Regions from separate parts of the Kocuria sp. ZOR0020 genome, predicted to be linked through region 3. Evidence: riboswitches for the same ligand, from Rfam matches in the RefSeq annotation. Region 3 holds a riboswitch; each other region holds the start of a gene.
What was found. Region 3 has a riboswitch for S-adenosylmethionine ahead of L979_RS03960 (LLM class flavin-dependent oxidoreductase). Riboswitches for the same ligand answer to the same signal wherever they lie in the genome.
Positions count from the first base shown of each region.

Region 1 (10,815 bases), on a different contig from region 3:
AAGGGCAAACCACCTCTGTGGTTGGGAATTGTGGTCACCTGCCTGGCACCTGTGCTGGCCGTTGTGGGCCTGATCCTGGCATTTGTGATCGGTCAGCAGCAGCTGGATCAGGAAATCGCCGACGCCGACCCCGGAATCACGCACGAGCTGCGCGCAGGCACCCTCTACACCCTCTACACCCCGGAGGACGACGCCGTCCTGGCCTCTGGGTGCACCGTGGTGAATCCGGACTTTGACCAAGTGACCCTGATTCCAAGTTCCGCCACCACCCAGACCGATCCTGACGGAGTGGTGTACCGGGAGACCGGTGAGTTCACCACGGATCAAGAAGGCACCTACCGGATACTGTGCGACGGTTCCTTTGACACCGTGGCAATTGCAGGGGACGGCTTTGTGACCATGGGCTTGGGTGGTGTGGTGGCCGTCCTGACCGCGCTGGGCCTGGGGACCTTGGGCATTGTGTTAATTGTGGCCAACCGCATCACAGCGGCCCGCGCACGGCGCGCAACCACTCCCTACGGGCCGTACTGAGCAGGCCTCGATGGCATACGGCAACGCTGAGGTGAACCACTTGGCTCACCTCAGCCGTGAGGATCAAGCGGCCGCGCGCGTGGATCTGCAACATCAGCTCTACGAGGTGGACGCGGAACTTGCGCGTACCCCACCACCCCGATGGCCCTGGGTTGCCACACTTCTGGTCTGCCTCAGCGGGCCTCTGGCTGCGGCTTTGCTGTTGGGCATCACCCCGTTGGGCAACCTCTACCTGGCACAGAGGATTCAACAAACGCAGGCCTCGTCCACCGTCACCGTGGAGGAAGGCAACGAGTACCTGGTTTTTCTGGCGCACGACCCTTCTGCTGCCAGCACCCAGTGCAGCAGCTCGGACGGTCACATGCGTGGGTCCTTTGCCCCCGATCCCCTCCTGCACGTGGGTGACCAGTGGTTCAGCCAGGTCGGGGACATGAGCCCTGAACACAGTGGCGACATCACGTTTGAGTGCAGGACCTCTGAGCGGCCCCGAGTTGTCCAGGAGGACGGCCTGCAGCCCGTGGTGATTGAGACCCAGCTGCTGAGCGTCCTACCAGCCCTGCAGGTGGGAGCACTCGTGCTTGCCGCACTACCTGCCGTTGCGGGTCTGATTCGCATCTACGGTTATTTCCGGCACCGTCGATACATCTCCGAACTTGATCTCATCCGAACTCGCATCAACTGGATTCTCCAAGGAAAGGTACCGTCATGAGCACTCCCACCAACGGAACTCCGGAGCCCACCGGAACTACCGGGCCCCATGGAACTCCTGGGCCCCATGGCTCCGATCTGCCCCAATACAACGCGCAGACCAACCAGAACCCCTACGCCACACAAGGGCAACAGCCTCACTACGGCCAGTCCCCCTCCGGTCAGCAACCCCAGGGCTCGGGCCAGAAGATCAAGGGAACACCGCCACTGTGGTTGGGCATCACCCTGGCTGTTGCCGGGCCGTTGTTGGGAATCCTCCTGCTGGTCATCTCGGTGGTGTCCATGGCCGGGACCGCTCAGGACATGGCCAACGCGGAATCGGGAAGCACTCACACCCTGGAAGCGGAGCAGAGCTATTGGGTCATGTCCGCCGACCCCACCGTCTCGTCCGGCTCGGCCGGCTCCTGTTCCATCTACGACCCCCAGACCAATTCCATCGAGTTCGAGGCAACCGAGACCTCCACCAGCGCATCCAGCGATGATGGCCAGAGCGTCACCGTGCTGGGTACCTTCACCTCCGCGGATGCAGGCGAGTACGACATCTATTGCTCGGGGCTTGCCAGCAGCGACCTCTACGTGGCCAAGGCCAATATCAGCGGCCTGGTGGGAGGTGCCGTGGGCATCTTGGGCGGCATCCTGCTGGGTGGCCTGCTCTTCCTGGTGGGCATCGTGTTGATCATCGTCAACCGGGTGACGGCATCGCGTCGTCGTCGTGCTGCAGGTTTGGCCTGATCAGCGCCACTTACCGTGGCAATTTTGTGCCGCCTCAGATGCGGATGGCGCCGGTGACGGTGCCGTCTGGATAGCATGGACGTCACGACCGGGGGCCGGGTCGACCGCAAGAGTCGGCCCGGCCCCCTGCGTTGACCCACACCGCCGACGCCCGAAGGACCGCTGCCGTGGCCAAGTCCGCCAACCCTCCCAAGACCGACGACGACATCGACTTTGCGGTTCCCCTGGCCAAAGCCGTGGACCCGCTGGTGCTGGCATTGGATGTTGGTTCAACGGCCAGCCGCGGGAGTCTGCATGACGCTGAGGGTGTTCCGGTTCGCGGCTACCGGCACAAGATTCCGCACGCCTTCACCACCGGAAGCGGCGGCAAGAGTGTGATCGACCCCGATCAGGTGGTGGAGGAACTCGGCACCATCATTGACGTGGTGATCGGTTCCCGGAAGGAGCTGATCGGCCGGGTCAAGGGCGTGGCCATTGACACCTTCGCCTCCTCCGTGGTGGGAGTGGACGCCAACCGCCGCGCCACCAGCCCCTGCTACACCTACGCCGATTCCCGCAGTACACCTCAGCTGGCACAACTGCGCTCCGAGGTGGGTGAACACGAACTTCAGCAGCTGACCGGCGCACGACTTCACACCTCTTACCTGGCCCCACGATTCCGGTGGTTGCGGGAGCACGAACCGGAGATCTTTGCGCAGGCCAAGCGGTGGGTCTCCCTGGGTGAGTACTTCCACATCCGCCTGCTGGGCAAGGCCCGGGCAGGCACCGCCATTGCCGCGTGGAGCGGCCTGCAGGACCGGCACACGGGCAACTGGTCCGAGCGCATGCTGGAGCTGGCCCAGATCGACCTCTCCCACCTGTCCCTGATCGCCCGGCCCACACAACCCATCCTGGAGGTGCCGGCAGGTATCACCCAGCGCTGGCCGGCCCTCAAGGACGCCAAGTGGTTTGCCCCCATTGCAGACGGTCTGGCCCAGAACGTGGGAGCCGGAGGCCGGGACTCCTCCACCGTGGTGACCTCCATGTCCACCTCCGGTGCCATGCGGGTCATGCTGCACAGCGCTCCGGAGGAGATCCCCGCGGGGCTGTGGTGCTACCGGGTGGATGACCACCGCTACCTGTTGGGTGGGGCCATCAACGACGTCGGACGTGCGGTGGACTGGGCCGAACGCACCTTCAGGCTCCCGGAGGGAACCGAAGTGGCAGACGTGGCCACCCAGGCCTACTCCCAGGACGTGCCCGTGTTCCTGCCCTACCTCAGCGGCGAGCGCTCCACCGGCTGGGTGGGTGGCGCACAAGCACATGCCGTGGGCATCACCGCGTCCACGGAACCGCAGGACATGGTCCGCGGCGTGATGGAGGGGATTGTGGTGTCCCTGGGCCGTGTGGCCGAACAATTGAAGGAGGCCGCCGGCGACGTCGAACGTCTGGTCACCACCGGCGGTGTGTCACAGAACGTGCCCGGGATCCAGCAACTTCTGGCGGATCAACTGGGCAGGGAAACCATCCAGGCCACGTTCAAACGTTCCACGCTGCGCGGGACCGCCATCATGGCCCAAGAAGTGCTCTCCCCGGACACTGAGCCGGTGGAAGCACCGCGCAGCCAGACCTTCAAGCCCAAGAGCAAACACCGCCGCCACTGGGAGGACCTAGCCCAGCGTTACCAGGAGGCCTACACCCAGTTGGTGTCTGCGTGAGGGCAAGGTTTCCGCTGTGCCATTGACTCGCGACCAGGTGGTGGATGCCGCTTTGACAGTGGCCGGTGACTACGGCTTGGGAGATCTGTCCATGCGTCGCGTGGCCACGGAACTGGGCGTTCAGGCAGGTGCGCTCTACTGGCACGTGGCCAACAAACAAGAACTGTTGATTGCCGTGGCTCAACGCATCCTGAACCCGAACGACGGCGCCCCCACCTGGCCGTCAGAACCCGCCCGGGTCCTGGCCGAGTTCCGGCGGCGGCTGATGGCCGTGCGTGACGGTGCCGAGATCGTGGCGGTGGCCCACGCCGACCAACCCCTGTACCTGCCACCAGCCCCTGAGTTGGCGGCACAGTTGGAAAGCTTGGGGGTCAGTGACTCGGCTGCCGCGGCCCAGAACTTGGTGCGGTGGGTCCTGGGCTCGGTCCTGACGCAGCAGACCGCCCAGGCCCTTGCGGCAGCGGACACCCGGAATCAGCCCTCCGCCACCGCTGTGGCTGACCGATTTGAACGCGAGTTCACCTGGGGTCTGGAGCATCTTGTGAGGGCGGCTGCGGCCAAGGCCTGAGCCAGGCTTTCGGACGGCCTGGCTTGTTTGACGGCTTGTTCACCGGCACCGCTTCAATGCCCGGACCCGCTGGACACTTCCCCGATCCGCTGGAACTGCCCCGATTCGCGGCATTCCGTTTACTCAGCGGTACAACAGCAGGGCCTCGCCCTGTCCACCCCCGCCGCACAAGCTCACAGCTGCTTTTCCGTGGCCACGACGTGACAGTTCCAAGGCCGCAGTGAGAGCCAACCGTGCCCCGGAGGCACCAATGGGATGGCCCAGTGCAATGGCGCCACCGTGAATGTTGGTCTGCTTCAGCGGGTAACCCAGGTCAGCCAAAGACTGCAGGCTCACGGCGGCAAAGGCCTCGTTGATCTCCACGAAGTCCAGGTCGGCCACGCCCCATCCGGCCTTGTCCACAGCGCTCTTGATGGCCTGTGACGGCTGGGAGTGCAGGGAGTTGTCCGGGCCGGCCACCTGTCCGGAGGCACCCACCGCGGCCAACCAGGACAAACCCTTTTCCTCCGCCCAGCTGCGGGAGGCCAGCACCAGGGCGCAGGCGCCGTCGGACAGTGGGGAAGAATTGCCGGCCGTGATGGTGCCATCAGCACCAAAAGCCGGACGTAGTCCGGCAAGAGACTCTGCCGTGGCATCCGGGCGGATCCCCTGGTCCGCATCCACGGTCACGGGCTCTCCCTTGCGCTGGGGAATCTGCAGGGCAGCGATCTCCTGGGCGAACACCCCGGCCGCCGCCGCCGTCCCGGCCAGCTGGTGGGAGCGAGCGGCAACCTGGTCCTGGGACTGGCGGGTCAGGCCGCGTTGCGAGTTGCCGCGCTCCGTCAGGGTACCCATGGCAATGTTCTCCGCTGCATCCACTAGGCCGTCGTGGGCCACGGCGTCGATCATGGTCACGTTGCCATAGGCGGTTCCTTGGCGGGACCCCGGTAGAAGGTGGGGTGCGTTGGTCATGGACTCCTGGCCGCCGGCCACCACCACATGCGCCTCCCCCGCCCGGATCATGCGGGCGGCATCCGTGACCGCAACCAAGCCGGAGAGGCACACCTTGTTGACGGTCACTGCCGGCACTGTCATGGGAAAACCTGCCTTGACCGCTGACTGCTTGGCGGGGTTCTGCCCGCACCCGGCCTGCACCACGTGCCCCATGATCAAGTGCTCAACCTGCGCCCCTGACACTCCTGAACGCTCCAAGGCGTGCTGGATGGCGTGAGCCCCCAGGTCAGTGGCCTGCAGGGAGGCCAACTGCCCCAAAAGCTTCCCTTGCGGTGTACGTGCTCCGCCCAGGATCACAACGTCCGTGCCGTCGGTCTCCCCGGCGGCGGCAGATCCGTGGTTCAGGTGGTGGGTCATGGGTCTCCTCCTGCACGTCATCGTGCTTGGTGTGCCGTACAAGGCTGGTGTGCTGTACAGGGCTGGTGGCCTCACCCGTGCTGTGCCTGAGACTCACCAACAGTCATGTGACGTCCAGTTTGGCATCTGATGTGTTCTGCGTGACAGGATGAGCCCGTTACCCATCAAGAGCGACTTAGAGACCTGGCTCGTTGACGTCGCAGCAACCATGATGTGACCCGCTGGTCAGTCAAGGTGCTCCCGCCAGGGCCGATGGAAAGGACGTGCAATCACGCATGCTGAATTCTGACCACATCCAAACCACACACGTGGGCTCCCTGCCCCGTACTCCGGAGCTGTTGGAAGCCAATCAGGCCTACCAGGACGGGTCCATCACCTGGGACCAGTTGGTGAGCACCATGCAGCAGGGTGTTGTGGACATCGTGGCCAAGCAGCGCCAGCTGGGGATCGACGTCGTCAACGACGGCGAATACGGGCACACCATGTCCTCCTCCGTGGACTACGGGGCGTGGTGGAACTACTCGTTCTCCCGTCTGGGCGGATTGAGCCCTTCCGACGAGGACCGCTGGGCCACCACGGAAAAACACCGTTCCTCCCCGGGCAACATTGTGCTGACCACCTTCACGGACCGCCGTGACCGGGAGAGGTTCAGGGAGGCATACGAGGATCCGTCGTCGGGAATCCTGACCGCGCGCAAGGCCGTCACGCAACCCAAGATCACCGGTCCGCTGACCTACACGGGTCAGGAGGCGGTGGCCGCGGACATTCGCAATCTGAAGTCCGCATTGGAGCACACCGGCGCCACCCAGGGTTTTGTGGCGGCACTGTCCCCGGGCTCCTGTGCGCGGGTGACCAACGAGTACTACAAGACCGATGAGGAGTTGGTCTACGCGTGCGCCGATGCCATGCGTGAGGAGTACAAGGCCATCACGGACGCGGGACTGATCGTGCAGATCGATGACCCGTCGATCGCCGAATCCTGGGACCAAATCAACCCCGAACCCTCCGTGGAGGACTACCTGGGGTTCATCCAGTTGCGGATCGAGGCCCTGAATCACGCACTGCGCGGGCTGCCCCAGGACCAGATCCGCTTCCACCTGTGCTGGGGATCCTGGCACGGCCCGCACACCACGGACCTGGAACTCAAGCACCTGCTCAAACCGCTGTTGTCCATCAACGCCGGTGGCTACTCCTTCGAGGCTGCCAACGTGCGTCACGCCCACGAGTGGAAGCTGTGGGCTGAGGCCGATCTGCCCGATGACAAGGTGATCATCCCCGGTGTGGTCTCCCACTCCACCAACGTGGTGGAACACCCGGAGCTGGTGGCGGACCGGATTGAGAACTTCGCCTCCGCTGTGGGCCGCGAGCGCGTGGTGGCCTCCACCGACTGTGGTCTGGGCGGACGCCTGCACCCGCAGATCGCATTCGCCAAGCTGGAGTCCCTCACGGCAGGCGCCCGCCTGGCCACCGAGCGCCTCTTCTGATCCACCCCCCTCCCTTTCTTCTTCGCCGAGTGGGCCGTTTGATCGCCCCTGAGCGCTGAGCGGCGATCGAACGGCCTACTCGGCAGCATTGACACACACCTGGAGACTTTCATGCAGCACTCAACAAACCGCATCCTGACCACCCACGCCGGTTCCCTTCCCCGCACCCGGGACCTGATCGACGCCGCAAAAGCCCGCGTTGCCGGGCAGGACTACGACCGCCTGTTGGCCACCGCAGTGGACCAGGTGGTGGCCCGCCAGACGGAGGTGGGGATCGACGTCGTCAACGACGGCGAATACGGCCACGCCATGGCTGAAGACGTGGACTACGGCGCCTGGTGGCACTACATCTTTGCCCGCCTGGACGGGCTGGCCCCCGGTACCCGCACCTTGGCCGACCAGCCCGTCCACCGTTCCGAACCCGGAAACGTGAAACTCACCAGCTTTGGGGATCGCCGCGACTGGGGGAAGTTTGCGCAGGCGTACCAGGACCCGTCGTCGGGAATCTTCACCGGCAAACCGGCACCGTTCCCGGTGTTCAACGGGCCCATCCGCTACGTCGGCCAGGAGGCTGTGCAGCGCGACATCGCCAATCTGAAGGCCGCCATGGACAAGTCCGGGGCCACGCAGGGCTACCTGGCTGCGCTCTCCCCCGGATCCTGCGCGCGCCTTGAGGACAACCACTACGGCAACGAGGACGACGTCCTGGCCGCCTGCACCCAAGCCATGCGTGAGGAGTACAGGGCCATCACGGACGCGGGGCTGATCGTGCAGATCGATGACCCCTCCATTGCGGAGAACTGGGACCAGATCAACCCCGAACCCACCGTGGAGGACTACCTTGCCTTCACCCGGAAGCGAGTGGATGCCATCAACACCGCCCTGGAAGGGATCCCTGCCGAGCAGGTGCGGTTCCACCTGTGCTGGGGCTCCTGGCACGGTCCGCACACCACGGACATCGAGTTCCGTCACATCGCCGAACTCATGCTGGAGATCAACGCCGGGGCCTACTCGTTCGAAGCCGCCAACGTGCGCCACGAACACGAGTGGAAAATCTGGAAGGACCTGGAACTGCCCGCTGACAAGGTCATCATCCCCGGTGTGGTCTCCCACGCCACCAACGTGGTAGAGCACCCGGAGCTCGTGGCCGACCGGATCGAGCGCTTTGCTTCTGCTGTGGGCCCGGAGCGCGTGATCGCCTCCACCGACTGCGGGCTGGGCGGCCGGGTTCACCCGCAGATTGCTGCCGCCAAGTTGGAAACCTTGGTGGAGGGGGCGCGGATCGCAACCTGGCGGTTGTTCTGATCCCCCGGTCCCCTCCCCACCACTCGGGCCCCAGCCGACCGGGCCACACCCGCCACACCCGCCACACCCGCCGAGTAGGCCTTTTGATCGCCCCTGAGCGCTGAGGAGCGATCAAAAGGCCTACTCGGCGCTTTAGTGAGGTCACGACGACGGCGTGGAGCGCCCCTCCGCGTCCACCAAAGAAAATCGTATCTGATGTGCCGAATACTGGTACAGCCATCACAGCGCCGCTTAGTATGCCGTTAATTACCGATCAATCGGTAAGTAAATCGGGGCGGCCTCGCCCCCACCTCACGGAAGAGATCCATGAGCACTACGGCGAGCTCTGGCTCCACACACGGCCATGAGATGACTCGCGAGGAGAAGAGGGTCCTTGCGGGCACACTGGTGGGTACCACCATCGAGTGGTACGACTTCTACATTTACGCGCAGGCTGCAGGTTTCATCCTGGCCACCCACTTCTTCAACCCGCTGGGCGAGGAAAACGCAGCCATGGCCCAGGTGGCCTCATGGGCATCTCTGGGCATCTCTGGGCATCAGCTTCCTGTTCCGCCCGCTGGGCGCCATTGTGGCTGGGCACGTGGGTGACAAGTTCGGACGCAAGGTGGTTCTGGTGATCACCCTGGTGGGCATGGGTGGCGCCACCACATTGATCAGCCTGCTGCCCACCTACGCCACCATCGGCTTGTGGGCGCCCATCCTTTTGATGTTTCTGCGCATCCTGCGGGGCTTCTCCGCGGGTGGCGAATGGGGCGGTGCCGCGCTGATGGCCGTGGAACACGCACCGCGGCACAAGCGCGGCTCGTTCGGCGCCTACCCCCAGGTGGGCGTGCCCCTGGGCATGCTGCTGGCCACCGGTTTCATGTTCCTGATGACCTCCATGCTCACCCCCGAACAGTTTGAGGCCTGGGGTTGGCGCGTTCCGTTCCTGTCCTCCGTGGTGCTGATTGTGGTGGGCTATCTGATCCGTATGACCGTGGATGAATCCCCCGTGTCAAGGAGATGCAGCTGCGCAAGGCCGAATCCTCCGCTCCCCTGGGGCAGCTTGTGAAGAACCACAAGCGCGAGGTCAGCCTGGCCGCATTCATCTTTGCCGGCAACAACGCCCTGGGCTACATGGTGATCGCCTTCTTCGCCTCCTACGGCACCAGGACATTGGGCATGGAACGCACGGACACCTTGATCGCCTCCCTGGTGGGCGGTGTGGGCTGGCTGATCTTCACCATGTTCGGTGGTTACATCTCCGACCGCATCGGACGCCGCCTGACCTTCCAGATCGGCTACGTCATCCTGATCCTGTGGTCCATCCCCATGTGGTTCCTGCTGGACACGGCCTCCCTGCCGCTGTTCGCCGCCGCGATCTTCCTGCTGACCATCGGCCTGGGCCCCTCCTACGGACCGTAGTCGGCCATGTACGCGGAGATGTTCCCGGCCCGCGTGCGTTACTCCGGAGTGTCCATCGGCTACGCGTTCGGGGCGATCATCGGTGGCGCCTTTGCCCCCATGATTGCGCAGCTGATCCTGAACCAGACGGGCCAGGGGTGGATGATCGGCATCTACATGGCCGCCATCAGCTTGGTCTCCCTGATCGCCGTTTCCATGGTGCGCAAGTCGGACCAGGGCCGTGACCTCCACGTGGAAGAGGTCCTCCGAGCCGAAGTCGGATTCGTAGTAGACCTCCGGGGTCAGTGCCTCCTCCCCCAAATAGTGGGAGAGGCTTTCCAGGATGCGCTGCTTGCGCTGCTCGGCAGGCAGTTTGAAGACCTCATCTGCCTTCTCATCAGAGACAAAGCCCACCAGTGTGCCGCGGGTGTCCCCGTGGTTGGTGTTGTCATACACCTCCTGGGACACCTCGGCGGCTCCGAATCCAGTTCCGCACAGACCCTTGTCACGCCAGAACGGGGTTGGGTAAACCGCATGGACCTTGATCACGATGCCCAGCGATTGGTGCTGGTGCATCTGGTGCTGCAGGCGCGGCAGCGGGGGTTCAAAGGAGATGCGGGAGTACAGGTTCGGCGGAACCGCCACAATCACCTGCTGGGCCTTCACGGTGACCGTCTCCGACCACACGGTGACCCCCGCGCCGGGAACGTACTCGGCGTACGTGTCCTCAGGACCACCCCACTGGATGGTGCGCACGGGAGTGTCCAGGAAGACGGCGTCCTCCCCCAGCTGCTCGGCCATCTTTTCCGAGACGGACTGCATGCCACCCACCACACGGCGGTCCAGGATGAAGTCCTCGTCCACCAGGTTGGAGAAGGACCCTGCGGAGGCTGCCATAAGCACGGCCTGCAGGGTGGAGAAGGAATGGGAGGGCTTGGTCAGCATGCCCCCGGCCACATAGATGCCGATGTTGTTGCACGCCGCCTCGTCCTCGGAGAGCTCACGCAGCCAGTGGTGGAAAGAAACGGTGTCCAGCTCGCGGGCTTTGGGATGTGCC
Region 1 is NZ_JROX01000128.1:5,771-16,585, reverse strand. It holds partial or broken gene L979_RS08150 (hypothetical protein) at 1-531, shown strand, start outside; gene L979_RS08145 (hypothetical protein) at 542-1,240, shown strand; gene L979_RS08140 (hypothetical protein) at 1,237-1,971, shown strand; gene L979_RS08135 (gluconokinase) at 2,139-3,668, shown strand; gene L979_RS08130 (TetR family transcriptional regulator) at 3,685-4,236, shown strand; gene L979_RS08125 (acetyl-CoA C-acetyltransferase) at 4,360-5,586, opposite strand; SAM riboswitch class I at 5,745-5,845, shown strand; gene L979_RS08120 (cobalamin-independent methionine synthase II family protein) at 5,862-7,070, shown strand; gene L979_RS08115 (cobalamin-independent methionine synthase II family protein) at 7,182-8,375, shown strand; partial or broken gene L979_RS08110 (MFS transporter) at 8,682-10,019, shown strand; partial or broken gene L979_RS15070 (flavin monoamine oxidase family protein) at 10,020-10,815, opposite strand, start outside.
Region 1: another riboswitch for S-adenosylmethionine. It lies ahead of L979_RS08120 (cobalamin-independent methionine synthase II family protein); the one in region 3 lies ahead of L979_RS03960 (LLM class flavin-dependent oxidoreductase).

Region 2 (2,259 bases), on a different contig from region 3:
TCGATGTGCTCGAGCCCCACGGAGAGGCGGACAAAGCCCGGCTGCACCCCGGCATCGGCCTGCTCCTGTGCGCTGAGCTGGGCGTGGGTGGTGGAGGCCGGGTGGATCACCAAGGAGCGGACGTCCCCGATGTTCGCCACGTTGGAGTGCAACACCAACGCATCGGCAAAGGCCTGACCGGCGGCAGCCCCTCCTGTGAGCTCGAATCCCACAATGGACCCGGCCCCCTGGGGCAGGTACTTCTGCGCGGTGGTGAACCACGGGGAGGATTCCAGTCCGGCGTAGGTGACGGACACGACGTCGTCGCGCCCCTGCAGCCACTGTGCCACCGCTGCGGCATTGGAGACGTGGCGGTCCATGCGCAGGGACAGCGTTTCAATGCCCTGTTCGATCAGGAAGGCGTTGAAGGGTGCAATGGAGGCACCTAGGTCACGCAACAGTTGGGTGCGGACCTTGAAGGCGTAGGACACGTTGGCTCCGAATGGGCCATCGGCACCGAAAACCTCTCCGAACACAATGTTGTTGTAGGACGGATCCGGGGTGACGAACTCGGGGAACCGGTCCGGGTACCGGGTGTAGTCGAAGTTCCCGGAGTCCACCACGAACCCGCCGATGGACGTCCCGTGCCCACCCAGGAACTTGGTGGCCGAATGCACCACCACATCCGCACCCCATTCGATGGGGCGCAGCAGGTACGGGGTGGCCACCGTGTTGTCCACGATCAGCGGCACCTCGGCAGCATGAGCGGCCTCCGCCACGGCCTGGATGTCCAGGACATCTCCACGCGGGTTGGGGATGGTTTCTGCAAAGAACGCCTTGGTGTTGGGCTGCACGGCTGCGGCCCACGCTTGCGGGTCCGCCGGTTCGGTCACAAAGGTGACCTCAATGCCCAGTTTGGCCAAGGTGTACTTGAACAGGTTGAAGGTTCCGCCGTAAAGAGAGGCACTGGCCACAACGTGGTCACCGCTACCGGCGATGTTCAAGATCGCATACGAGGTGGCCGCCTGCCCGGAAGCAACCATGACCGCAGCAACACCGCCCTCCAGGGAGGCCACACGGTTCTCCACCACTTCCACGGTGGGGTTGGTCAAGCGCGTGTAAATGGGGCCGAGTTCCTGCAGCGCAAAACGGCCGGCGGCGGTGGCGGAGTCGGGAAACACAAAGGACGTGGTCTGCTGGATGGGCAGCGCCCGCGCGCCGGATCCGGGATCCGGGGCCTGTCCGGCGTGGATCTGACGGGTTTCGAAGTTCCAGCCTGCGGGGTTGGCCGGGGTGGGAGAGTCGCTCATCGGTGGCTCCTGGTCTCAGGGGTCGTGAGCCGGGCCCGGCACGGTCCCAGTGCCACCCCGGGTCCGCGACCCGCGCTTGCCGGAACACGTTTGTATCCGGCCCGGTCCTCACCCAGGGCACCCCACCGCGGTTGGAGGGTTGCCGGCCAGCAAGCTGGGGCTTGACGCTGGCTCTCGTGACCGCCTTCATTCTCCGGTGTGGGCGGAGTGATCTGCAACCCGGATCACGACGACGCCCCCGGTGTGACCCCGGATCTCAGCCGAAGAACCAGGCTCCTGCCAAGAACCCCACGGCATCCAGCAGGAAGTGGGCAATCACCAGCGGCATGATCCGTCCCGTGCGCCGGTAGATCCACAGGAACACCAGCCCCATGACCACGTTGCCCAACGCCGGGCCTAAGCCTTGGTAGAGGTGGTAGCTGCCGCGCAGCAGCGCCGTACCGATCAGCACCATCGGCCAGCTCCAGCCCACCCGCAGCAGACGGTCGGCCAGGAAGGCCACCACAATGACTTCCTCCACCAGGGAGTGCCGCAGAGCCTGGGCCACCAACAGCAGGATGTTCCACCACTCGGTTCCCCCGGCATTGGTGGTCAGTTCCGCCGTGATGCCCAGCGCCCTGCCGGCTTGGTAGAGCCCCAAGGTGCCCAGACCCATCACCAGGAACAGCAGTGCACCCAGTGCCAGGTCAGGCAGTGGTGCTTTGAAGTCCAGGCCTATCCGGCGGACCACGGTCCTGAGCTGACCGGCAGAACCTGCCAGGAAGTACAGCGCCAACACCACCGGAACAAAAGCCAAGACGATGGTGAGCACCTGGCGCAGCACATCAAAAACCGGGGAGGCACTCATGACCCGGTTCATGGTGGCCTGGGAGTCGGCAATCCCAGTGGTGGTGGCAGCTTCCGCCAGGCTGAGCACCGACCACAGGGCACTGGCACCCACGGAAACACCCAGCACCACCAGGATCTGCAA
Region 2 is NZ_JROX01000306.1:10-2,268, reverse strand. It holds partial or broken gene L979_RS13325 (bifunctional o-acetylhomoserine/o-acetylserine sulfhydrylase) at 1-1,289, opposite strand, end outside; SAM riboswitch class IV at 1,357-1,471, opposite strand; partial or broken gene L979_RS13320 (CPBP family intramembrane glutamic endopeptidase) at 1,546-2,259, opposite strand, start outside.
Region 2: another riboswitch for S-adenosylmethionine. It lies ahead of L979_RS13325 (bifunctional o-acetylhomoserine/o-acetylserine sulfhydrylase); the one in region 3 lies ahead of L979_RS03960 (LLM class flavin-dependent oxidoreductase).

Region 3 (10,815 bases):
AGGGACACCACACCGGCGTCCAGGCCGTTGATGGCGGAGACCAGTTTGTCCTGCTGGGCCTGGAAGGAGTCCTGGTCATAGGCGCCACGGACGTTGCAGTTGCGGGTGGTCAGGGGGTTTCCGCTGCGGTCGTTGTAGGAACCGCAACCAGCCTCGGACTCGCCCAACGTGGTGAAGTAGTTGAGCACGTTGAAGGTGCCCAGCTGGACGTCTCCGCCCACCTCGGCCGGTGCCGCGTATTCGGAACGGTCGTTCTGGAACACCACCGGCACGGCATCGGCTGTGTCTCCGGTGACCTGCTGAAGTGGCTGGAGCCGCCATTCGTTGTGGCCGTAGCCGAGCACAACAGGCTGATCGAACGTCACGGAGGAGCCCATACGCACTGGATTCTCCAGGCTCAGATACGGCAGGGGCTGATTGCCGTAGGTCCCCAGATTGCCGTAGTTCCAGGTGGAGCCGTCATCCAGAATCACCTTGCGCGCCGCGTTGTCTGCAGCAACCGCCTCAGCTTCCGCAGAGCCCGGTGCCGCCACGTCAGTGGGTGTGCGCAGGACGTCATCGCCTGTGGCCAGACCGATTTCTCCGTAGGTGTTCAGCCCGTAATTGTTGGTGACCGTGAAGGTCCCGATGGGCTGCAGCAGCATGCCTTCCAGGGCTTCCCGCTCAGTGTCGGAGGTCGGCCAGGCGACGTCGGCAGGTTTCACGGCTTCCGCAGGGTCGCTCAACACCGTGACACCTGCAGGTTGTACGGAGATCTGCGTCTGCCCAAAGTACTCCTGCGCCGTGCCCGTCAGTTCCACGTGGTCGCCCAACTGCACCGAGTTCACAGCATTGGGTGCGTACACGAACACGCCGTCGGAGGCCGTGTGGTCCTCGCCCAGGTCACCGCCGGTTCCCTCGGTCTGCACCTGGAAGCCGTTGAGGCCACCGGTGGCGTAGACCGCCGTGACCACGCCGCGGGTGCGCACGGTCTGGTTGAGGTACGGCGTGGTGTCCCCGGTGCCCTGGATCTGTGCGATGCTCAGCAGCTCACCGGGCTGGGTGGTCGGCTCAGCAGTGGGTTCGGCACTCGGCTCCGACGACGGCGATGCCGTGGGGGAACCACTCGGTTCCGGAACTTGGGCGTCGTCAACACCTGATTGCGGTGTGACCTGGTCAGACAGCGTGAAATCCGCAGCGTTGTTGTCCGTGTCCACACCGTCGGTGCGGTTCAAGGACCGCGCATCCGCGTTGGAGGTGGGGGCAGGTGCCGCCGCAGTTTCAAAGGTGTTGGTGGTGCCGTATCCCAAAAGGTCCACCACGTCGTCGTTGCCGGTGACGGAGCCTGTGGGGAGGGTCAGGGCCGTTGCGGTCTCGGAGAGCACAAAGGTGCCACGGGTACCGGCCGGGTTCAACCGGTTCCCGGCGTCCAGGTCGGCCTGGGGCAGGGGCTGGCCCGTGGTGCCATTGGATCCGCCGGCCACCAAATAGTGTTCTCCGGGCTGGATGCTCCCGGAGAGGGCGACCAGGTTGTTGGAGGCAGCCGTGCCGGTGGCGGAACGGTACTGCAGGCTCCACCCCGTCAGGTCCACCGGTGAATCCGTGGGGTTGTAGAGCTCCACGAACTTGTGGGTGTAGGCGGCACTGGTGGATCCGCCGTTGACGTAGGCCTCGTTGATCACAACGTGGCCGTCCGTACCAGTTGCAGTGTCCTGCGGGGCTGCCACCACGGGGGTGGTGAAGGCCAGGGCGGCAGGGACGGCCATCAGGGTGGCTGCGGGCAGGGTCCAGTAGTGCTTGGAGTTGTTCACGGTGTTTCCTGCCTGTCAGTTTCCGATGGTCAGGTCGAACTGCTGGTCGAACCGGTGCAGGAATGCTGCGGTGGCGTCACGGTTGGTGGGGCTGAATGGACGGTAGGTGCCGTCCTCCCAGCCGGTGGAGAGCCCCGTCTGGGACATCCAAACCATGGCCTTGTAGTGCTGCATGTCCGCGTTGACGTCAACAAACGGAGAGGTTGCGGGCAGGTCAACTGCCGGTTCTCCGGCCATGCGGTAGAGGAAAGCAGCCATCGCGTCACGGGCGATCGGCTGTGTGGGGCGGAAGGTGCCGTCCGCCCAGCCCTGGACGATTCCTTCCTGCTGGGCCCACACGATGGCCTTGTAGTGCGCCTGACCCGGCGTCACATCCGTGAACGGGGAGTTCTCCGGAAGGGTCACCTCCGGTTCACCAGCCATGCGGTACAGGAAGGCAGCCATGGCATCCCGGTTGACGGGCTGCAGCGGGCGGAACTCGGCGGTCCCGGTGTCCTGGTTGACCCACCCGCGGGAGATTCCGTTCTGGGCCATCCACATGATGTGCTCGTAGTGCTGCATGCCTTCAGACACATCGGTGAAGGTCACGGTCTCCGATTCGGGGTCCACGGGAGTGGCCTGACCCAGGACGGAGTCGGTCAGTAGCATGGCCGTGCCTGCCGGTTCAACCGTCAGATAGGCCTGTTCGCCACCCAGGCGGGTGCGGTCAAAGGACACGGAAGCGGTGCCGCCGATCAGGCCATCCGCACCGCGGGTGGCCTCACCGCTGACCGGTGTCTCAGCAATCACCTCACCGTTGGCACCACCCTTGCGGATCTGCACTTGGCTGTTGGCCGGTGCACCCAAGGAGGTCATGTTGAGCTCCTTGAGGTCAAAACTCACCGTGTTGCCCTGGGTCTGAACGTTGGAGAGGTTCACCGCACGGCGGTCGAACTGCGGAGCCACCGGAGCCGAGGCAGAAGCCTCACCCAGGTAGTCGGAGAACACCTCACGGTCGATCCGGCCGGTGTCCGTGAAGTTGGTGCCTTCCGTGAAGGCGGTGAAGCCATCGCCACCATCCAGCAGGAAGGACACGGAAGCCACGGTGTAGGTGGCGGCCGGATCAATGGGCGCGCCATCCACCATGATGGAGGTGATGCGATCACCGGCGGGACGGGATTCGTCAAAGGTGTACTGCACGTTCTCCGAGAGCCCCAGGTGCAGGAACGCCCGCGATGCTCCGGCCGGCTGCCACTGCTGTTCCAGGACCTGTTTGAACTGGGCGCCCGTGAGATCGATGGTGTTCATGTTGTTGGCAAACGGCAACACGTTGTTGATCTCGGCCTCGGTGACCACGCCGTCGCGGTCGCCGTCGATGCTCTCGGCCGGGTTGTCCGCATAGTAGAACTCATTGCGGATGCCACCCGGGTTGATCAGGCCGATGTCCACTCCGTGGGAGTCGGCCAGCTCGTTGCGGAAGGCCTGGCCGATCAGATTGCCCAGGGCGGATTCGTTCTGGCGGTCATCGCGCACCACGGCTCCGGAGGAATTGGCGCCGAAAGCGGTGGTGATGTCCGCGGAGATCTCACCGGCGGGGGTGGAACCGATCTCATTGGCCACCGCCACGGCGGAGTCAACAATGGTGTTGACCTGGGCCACCCGTGGGTAGGCGGCCACCAGCTCGTCCTCGCTGCGTCCGGCCACAATCTGGGAGGTGGGTGTCAGGGTGCTGGTCAGGTCGATCGAGTCGGTGGTGGAATCGTAGGTGAAGGACACCTTGCCCACGTTCGCCCCGTAGGAACCGGTCTGCATGTACGCACGGTCGGGGGTGCCGTCGCCGTCGACGTCCTGGGTCAGGTTGTACTCCGCGTGGGAGTCCCCGCCAAAGATCACATCCACGTTGGGGGAGGTCTCCGTCCAGAACCGGTCGGTGGCGGCCTGGGCCTCCGTGGCGGAGCCGTCGTGATAGGCGGCCACAATCACATCAGCGGTGCCGTCCGCCTCCAGCTGATCGGCCACGGCGTTGACCTCTGCCACGGGGTCGGTGAACACCAGACCGGCGACGGCGGAGGGCGCCACCTTCTCCGGCGTGGCCTGCGTGACGGCCCCGATCACGGCAATGGTCACTCCGTCGCGCTCGAACAGGTCGTAAGCGCCGCTGCCGTCATGGCCCTCGCCTTCCATGAGCAAGGGGCCGTTGGCATCGCCCACGCGCACGTTGGCTGCCAGGTACGGGAAATCCGCGCGGTCCGTCACACGGCCGGTGAGGTCATCGCGGCCCTGGTCGAACTCGTGGTTGCCCACGGCAGAGACATCCAGGTCCAGGGCATTGAGCATGTCCAGGGTGGGGTTGTCCTGCTGGGAGGCGGAGGTGTACTCGGAGGCGCCGATGTTGTCGCCACCGGAGATCAACAAGGAGCTCTCCGTGCGCTCGGACTCAATGGCACCGGCGAACTGGACCGGTCGGGAGTCCAAGCGACCGTGGTAGTCGTTGAAGTACAGCAGGTCAATGGCGTTGGACGGTGTCTCATCTGCGTAGGCCGGGACCACAAAAGAGGTGGTGGTCAGGATTCCGGCCGCCAGGGCAGCGATGAACGACGGTGTGGTGCGACGGGACATGGGAGAGGTCCTTCGGTCAGTGGTGAGCTACGTGGTCACCGGTCACACATGCCCCGGTGTGGAGGCAGCGGGCAAGTTACCGGTTAGTTGGCCACATCACATCATGACCGAGTGAACCCCAGGTGACCAGAGGTTTTCCGGATACCCCTCAAGAACTTGGGAATGGAAAAGTGCCGCGAACCCAACGTTCGCGGCACTTTTCCGTTCCCAATTCACACGACGACGACGACGGCACCGGTGATGCCGGTCGGCCAGCTCATGCGTTTGCTCAGGCCAGGACCTGTCGCTTGGAGGAGATCACCCCGGTGTTGAAGCCGGCCAGGTGCAGGCCGCCGTGGAAGCGGGCATGTTCGATCTTCACGCACCGGTCCATGACCACGTTGAGCCCGGCGTCCTCGGCAATGGCAGCGGCTTCCTCGTTCCAGGAACCCAGCTGCAGCCAGAGGGTCTTGGCTCCGATCTCCACGGCTTCACGGGCGACTTCCGGGAGGTCGTCGTGCTTGCGGAACACATCCACCACATCCGGGACCTCCGGCAGATCCGCCAGTGAGGCGTAAACCGGTTGTCCCAGGACGTCCACTCCCTTGGCGGCCAGGATCGGGTTGACGAAGTAGACCCTGTAGGGGGAGGAGGACAGGAGGTAGGTGGAGACAAAGTAGGAGGCGCGGGCGGGCTTGTCTGACATGCCCACGATCGCCACGGACTGTGATCCGTGCAGGATGTTCAACCGTTCGGGGGCAGATGGCCCCACCCAAGTGCGTTCGCTGCTCATCACTTGCCTCCGTTCTGGGCAGGGGTGGTGGACGATGCGGTGCCGTCCCCGGTGAGCCCGGTGGCGGCTGTCAAGGCCTGGTCCAGATCCCACAAGATGTCCTCGGGATCTTCAAGGCCCACGGAAATGCGGATCAAGTCCTCACCCACGCCACCGGAGGCCAGCTGCTCCGCGGTCAACTGCTGGTGGGTGGTGGAGGCCGGGTGCAGCACCAGGGTCCGGGCATCCCCGATGTTGGCCAGGTGGGAGGCCAGTTGCAGGCTGCCGATGAACCGCGAACCCACCTCGCGTGCGCTCAAGGCGTCCGTGGCTGCCACACCGAAGGCGAAGACCGAGCCCACACCCTGCGGCAGGTACTTGGCGGCGCGCTCGTGATGCGGGTGGTCCGGCAGACCGGCGTAGTTCACGTAGGAGATGCGGGGATCCGTGTTGAGCCATTCGACCACCGAGCGGGCGTTGGCCACGTGGGCGTCCATGCGCTGCGGCAGGGTCTCCACGCCCTGCAGCAGGTTCCACGCGGACTGCGGGGCCAGGGCCGGTCCGATGTCACGCAGCTGCTCGGAACGCAGTTTGGTCAGGAACCCGTATTCGCCAAAGTTCCCCCACCAGCTCACACCGTTGTAGGAGGGGACGGGCTCGGTCATGGGCGGGAAGTTCCCGTTGCCCCAGTTGAACCGCCCGGATTCCACCACCACACCACCCAGGGTGGTGCCGTGCCCGCCCAGGAACTTGGTGGCGGAGTGGATCACGATGTCCGCGCCGTGCTCCAGCGGCCGGGACAGGTACGGGGTGTTCAGCGTGGCATCCACCACCAGCGGGATCCCGGCCTCATGGGCCACCGCCGCCAGGCCTTCCAGATCGGCGATCTCACCGGAGGGGTTGGCCACCAACTCGGTGTAAATCGCCTTGGTGGTCGGTGTGATGGCCGCGCGGTAGTCGGCCGGATCAGTACCGCGCACAAAGGTGGTTTCCACCCCAAAGCGCCGCAGGGTCACATCCAGCTGGGTGACCGTTCCACCGTAGAGCTGGGAGGAGGCCACCACATGGTCCCCGTACCCGCACAGCGCGGCGAACGTGATGAACTCGGCCGCCATGCCGGAGGAGGTGGCGACGGCGCCGATGCCGCCCTCCAGGGATGCAATCCGTTCCTCGAACGCCGCCACGGTGGGGTTGCCGATCCGGGAGTAGATGTTGCCGTACTTCTACAGAGCAAACAGGTTGGCGGCGTCGTCGGCGTCCTTGAACACGAATGAACTGGTCTGGTAGATCGGGACCGCCCGGGCGCCGTGTTCGGCATCCGGGGTTCCACCGGCGTGCAGGGCGCGTGTGCGAAACCCGAACTGGTGCTCAGCCATGCATTCCTCCTGTGGGATGGGTTGGTTGATTCTCTGATGTTCAGGATCGCCGAGCAGACATGACGTCCGCAATGGCATCCAGGGCTTCTTCGTTCTGCAGTGAGGAGCGATCACCCAGGGGCTGGTTGTGGTAGAGCTGGGCCAACAAGCGCCGGGTGATCTTGCCGGAGCGGGTCTTGGGCAGATCGGGGACCGCAATGACCTCGCGCGGTTTGGCGATCGGTCCGATTTCCCGGGTCACGTGGGCGCACAGCTCATCGTGCAGTTGGGTCGCGGACACCTCGGCACCGGCGGGCGTCAACACCACACAGGCCAGGACGGCGTGCCCGGTCAACGGATCCTCAACGGGGGTGGTTCCGGCCTCCACCACCAACGGGTGGGTGACCAGCGCCGATTCGATCTCGATGGTGGACAGCCGGTGCCCGGAGACGTTGATGACGTCATCCACGCGTCCCAGGATGTAGAGATCGTCGTCGTCATCCAGTCGGGCGCCGTCGCCTGCCAGGAACCATCCGCGCTCGCCGTACTGCTGCCAGTAGGAGCTCAGGTAGCGCTGCGGATCTCCCCACACGGTGCGGGCCATGGACGGGCCGATCTTGTCCACCACGGCCAACCCCTGGTGGCCCGTTTCCACCGGCTCACCGGATTCATCCAGCACCCGCACGGGGACCCCCGGAATGGCACGTGTGGCACACCCCGGCTTGGGGGAGGTGCCCGGGGTACCCGCCGCAAAGGTGCCCGGCGGGGCGAATTGCGGATAGTGCGGGCGCGGGGAGGCCACGCAGGACCCCGTCTCCGACTGCCACCAGGTGTCCACGAACGGCACCTGGTCTCGCCCGATCTGGGACCTCAGCCACCGCCACGCCTCCGGGTTGATGGACTCACCCACGGAGCCCAGCAGCCGGACGGAGGAGAAGTTGTAGATCTGCGGGATCCCGTGCGGGAAAGCCCCCATCAGGGAGCGGATCAGCGTGGGAGCCGTGTAGTAGTTGGTCACCCCGTAGCGCTCGATCACCTCAAAATGACGGCCCGGATGCGGGGTGTTGGGGGTGCCCTCGTAAATCACCTCGGAGACCCCGTTGACCAGCGGCCCGTAGATCTCGTAGGTGTGCGCGGTGACCCAGGCCAGGTCAGCCGTGCACCAGTGGACGGTGGAATCCACCTTGGCTGGGTCGTTGACCGTGGAGAGTTCATCGGGGCGCAGGGCGCCGTCGTCGTCGAGCGTGTCCGGGAGGAGGTCGAAGAGCAGGGCGTGCGTGTAGGCGGTCTGCACCAGGTATCCGCCCATGGTGTGCACCAGGCCATTGGGGCGGCCGGTGGTTCCGGAGGTGTAAATGATGAACAGCGGGGTTTCGGCGTCAAAGAATTCCGGGGTGTGGACGGTGGGGGCGTCCTTGATGAGGTCGTGCCACCACACGTCCCGCCCGGGGGTCCAGGGGACCTCGAGTTCGTCGTTGGAGCGGGCGCCGCGGGTCCCCGCTGCCAGTTGCTTGTTGCCGGGCCGGCAGGTTCGCCGAACAACGACGACGTGCTCGATCTGGTTGTCCCCGCTGTATGCCTCATCGGCGTTGACCTTGACGGGGACCACCTTGCCTCGGCGGTTCTGGCCGTCGGTGGTGACCAGGACCTTGGCGCCGGTGTCCTCCACGCGGAACTTCAAGGCTTCCGCGGAGAACCCGCCGAAGACCAGTGAGTGGATGGCGCCGATGCGCGCGCAGGCCAACGTCATGATCACGGTCTCCGGGATCACGGGCAGGTAGATTACCACGCGGTCGCCCTTGACCACACCCAAATCGGTCAAGGCGTGAGAGGCGCGGGCCACCTCCCGTTGCAGGTCAGCGTAGGTGTAGACCAACCTGTCGCCGGGCTCGCCCTCAAAGTACAGGGCCACGTGGTCCCCGCGGCCGGCCTCCACATGACGATCCACGCAGTTGTGGGCCACGTTGAGCTTGCCGCCTTCAAACCAGGCGATTTCAGGGACCGAGTAGGTGGGGTTGCCGTCCTGGTCCTCACCGATCACCTGTGGTTTCTCGAAGCGGTGGGTGGTGTGCCACGGTTCTGCCCAGTCCAGGCGGGATGCCTGGGCGGCCCAGAAGTCAATCCGGGCATCATCAGAGATCAACGCCGGATTGGGCGTGGGGTTCGCCGGATCGGAGAACGACTGTTCGCTCTGGTTGGTGGCGGCGGGCAAGCTCGAAGACATCAGCAATCACACTCCATCGGTCCTGGCATTAGCACCGAGTGCAGGCACCGCGGGTTGTGACGGTGCTGGCTGCAGGGTTGCTGCGGCGTCGACGAGCCAGGTCTCTTGAGCCGCTCTGGATGGGAACCACAGTCATTGAACTCTGAGTCCGGGGACCGGAGCAAATCAGTTCAGCGCCGAGTTCGCGCGGCACCTGCGTCGTCGTTATGCTGTTGAACCAGAACGATCATGAGTTCCGGCGCGTAGCCCTGGCTGGCCGGACGGCAACCCTCTCCCGTAGCGGGGTGCCCCAGGTGAGGATCGGGCCGCACGCAATACCGCGTGTGGCAAGTACGGCGTACCCAAGCGCTGGACCCGCAGGATGGTCACCGCAGGTGGCGCACGGGGCGTGGGTCTGAGCAGACTCCTAGGAGACCTCGCCTGAGCAAGCGGATTTCCCTCAACGCATTCGACATGACCTGTGTGGGCCACCAGAGCTTTGGCCTGTGGCGTCACCCGCGCTCGCGGGCCACCGAGTACAACACGATCGAGTACTGGACGGACCTGGCCAAGACCCTGGAGCGCGGCAAGTTCGATGCCCTGTTCCTGGCGGACGTGGTGGGGATCTATGACGTCTACAAGAACTCCGCGGCACCATCCATTGCCGACGGCGCACAGGTTCCGGTCAACGATCCCTTCATGCAGATCTCCGCCATGGCGGCAGTGACCAAGAGCTTGGGCTTCGGCGTGACCAGCGCTGTGACGTACGAGCAGCCCTACACGCTGGCCCGTAAGTACGCCACGCTGGACCACCTGACCCGCGGGCGTGTGGGCTTCAACGTGGTGACCTCCTACCTGGCATCGGCCGCCGAGAACCAGGGGCTGCCGCACCAGATCGAACACGATCTACGTTACGAGATCGCCGATGAGTTCCTGGACGTCTGCTACAAGCTCTGGGAAGGATCCTGGGAGGACGGTGCTGTGGTCAAGGACCTGGAGCGCGGTCTGTACGCAGATCCCAACCTGGTCCACCCCATCCAGCATTACGGCAAGCACTTCACCGTGCCCGGAGCCGCCCTGACCGAGCCCAGCCCGCAGCGCACTCCACTGATTTTCCAGGCCGGCGCTTCCTCCCGCGGCCAGGCCTTTGCCGGCAAGCACGCGGAGGCCGCCTTCATCACCGCCCTGCGCCCGGATCTGACCCGATACATGACGGATCGTTTCCGGGACAAGGTGGAGGACGCCGGCCGTGACCGGGACGACCTGAAGATTTACGCCATGCTCTCCGTCGTCGTGGATGAGACCGACGCCGAGGCCGAGGCCAAGTACCGCGACTATCTGCAGTACGTGAACCTGGAGTCCTCCCAGGCGATCATCGGCGGCTGGTCCGGGGTGGACCTGTCCCAGTTCGACGAGGACGAGGTGCTCAAGTACGTCCAGACCGAGTCCATCCAGTCCTTCCTGGCGCCCTTCACCATGCAGGACAAGTCCCGCGAGTGGACCCGGCGGGACATCGCCGCTCACTGCGCGATCGGCGGCATGGGTTCGGTGCTGGTGGGCTCCCCGGAGACCGTGGCGGATCAGCTGGAGACCTGGATCGACGACGGCGGCCTGGACGGCATCAACCTGGCGTACCACGTCTCCCCGGGCTCGTTCGAGGACTTCGTGGACTACGTGGTGCCTGAGCTGCAGAAGCGTGGGCGCTACCGGACCGAGTACGAGGGCTCCACCTTGCGGGAGAACCTCTACGGTGCCGGTCAGTCCAAGGTGCTGGACACCCACCCGGCGGCCAAGTACCGCGGCGCGTTCGTGGATGCACCCACCACGGCCAACACCCCGGCACGGGACCTGGCCCAGGCCTGACTCTTTCCCCTCCCGCTCCGCCGCGTAGGAGTCACCCACTTCTCCGCCGAGTAGGCCGTTTGATCGCTGCTGACTACGTCAGGGGCGATCAAACGGCCTACTCGGCGGGTGGGGATGAGGGGCTCAATCCTCCAGCATGTGGTTCGGCAGGCGGTTGCCCGGGGCGCGGCCGCGGATCTCCAACATGTCCCGGGCCAGCTGCCACAGGCGCTTGTCCTCATCCGTGACAGGTTCCCAGGCGGGGATGGGGATGGA
Region 3 is NZ_JROX01000054.1:24,014-34,828, forward strand. It holds gene L979_RS03935 (ExeM/NucH family extracellular endonuclease) at 1-1,790, opposite strand, end outside; gene L979_RS03940 (5'-nucleotidase C-terminal domain-containing protein) at 1,806-4,388, opposite strand; gene L979_RS03945 (CoA-binding protein) at 4,657-5,160, opposite strand; partial or broken gene L979_RS03950 (O-acetylhomoserine aminocarboxypropyltransferase/cysteine synthase family protein) at 5,160-6,515, opposite strand; gene L979_RS03955 (AMP-binding protein) at 6,556-8,718, opposite strand; SAM riboswitch class I at 8,729-8,844, opposite strand; SAM riboswitch class IV at 8,943-9,057, shown strand; gene L979_RS03960 (LLM class flavin-dependent oxidoreductase) at 9,139-10,560, shown strand; gene L979_RS03965 (acyl-CoA thioesterase) at 10,684-10,815, opposite strand, start outside.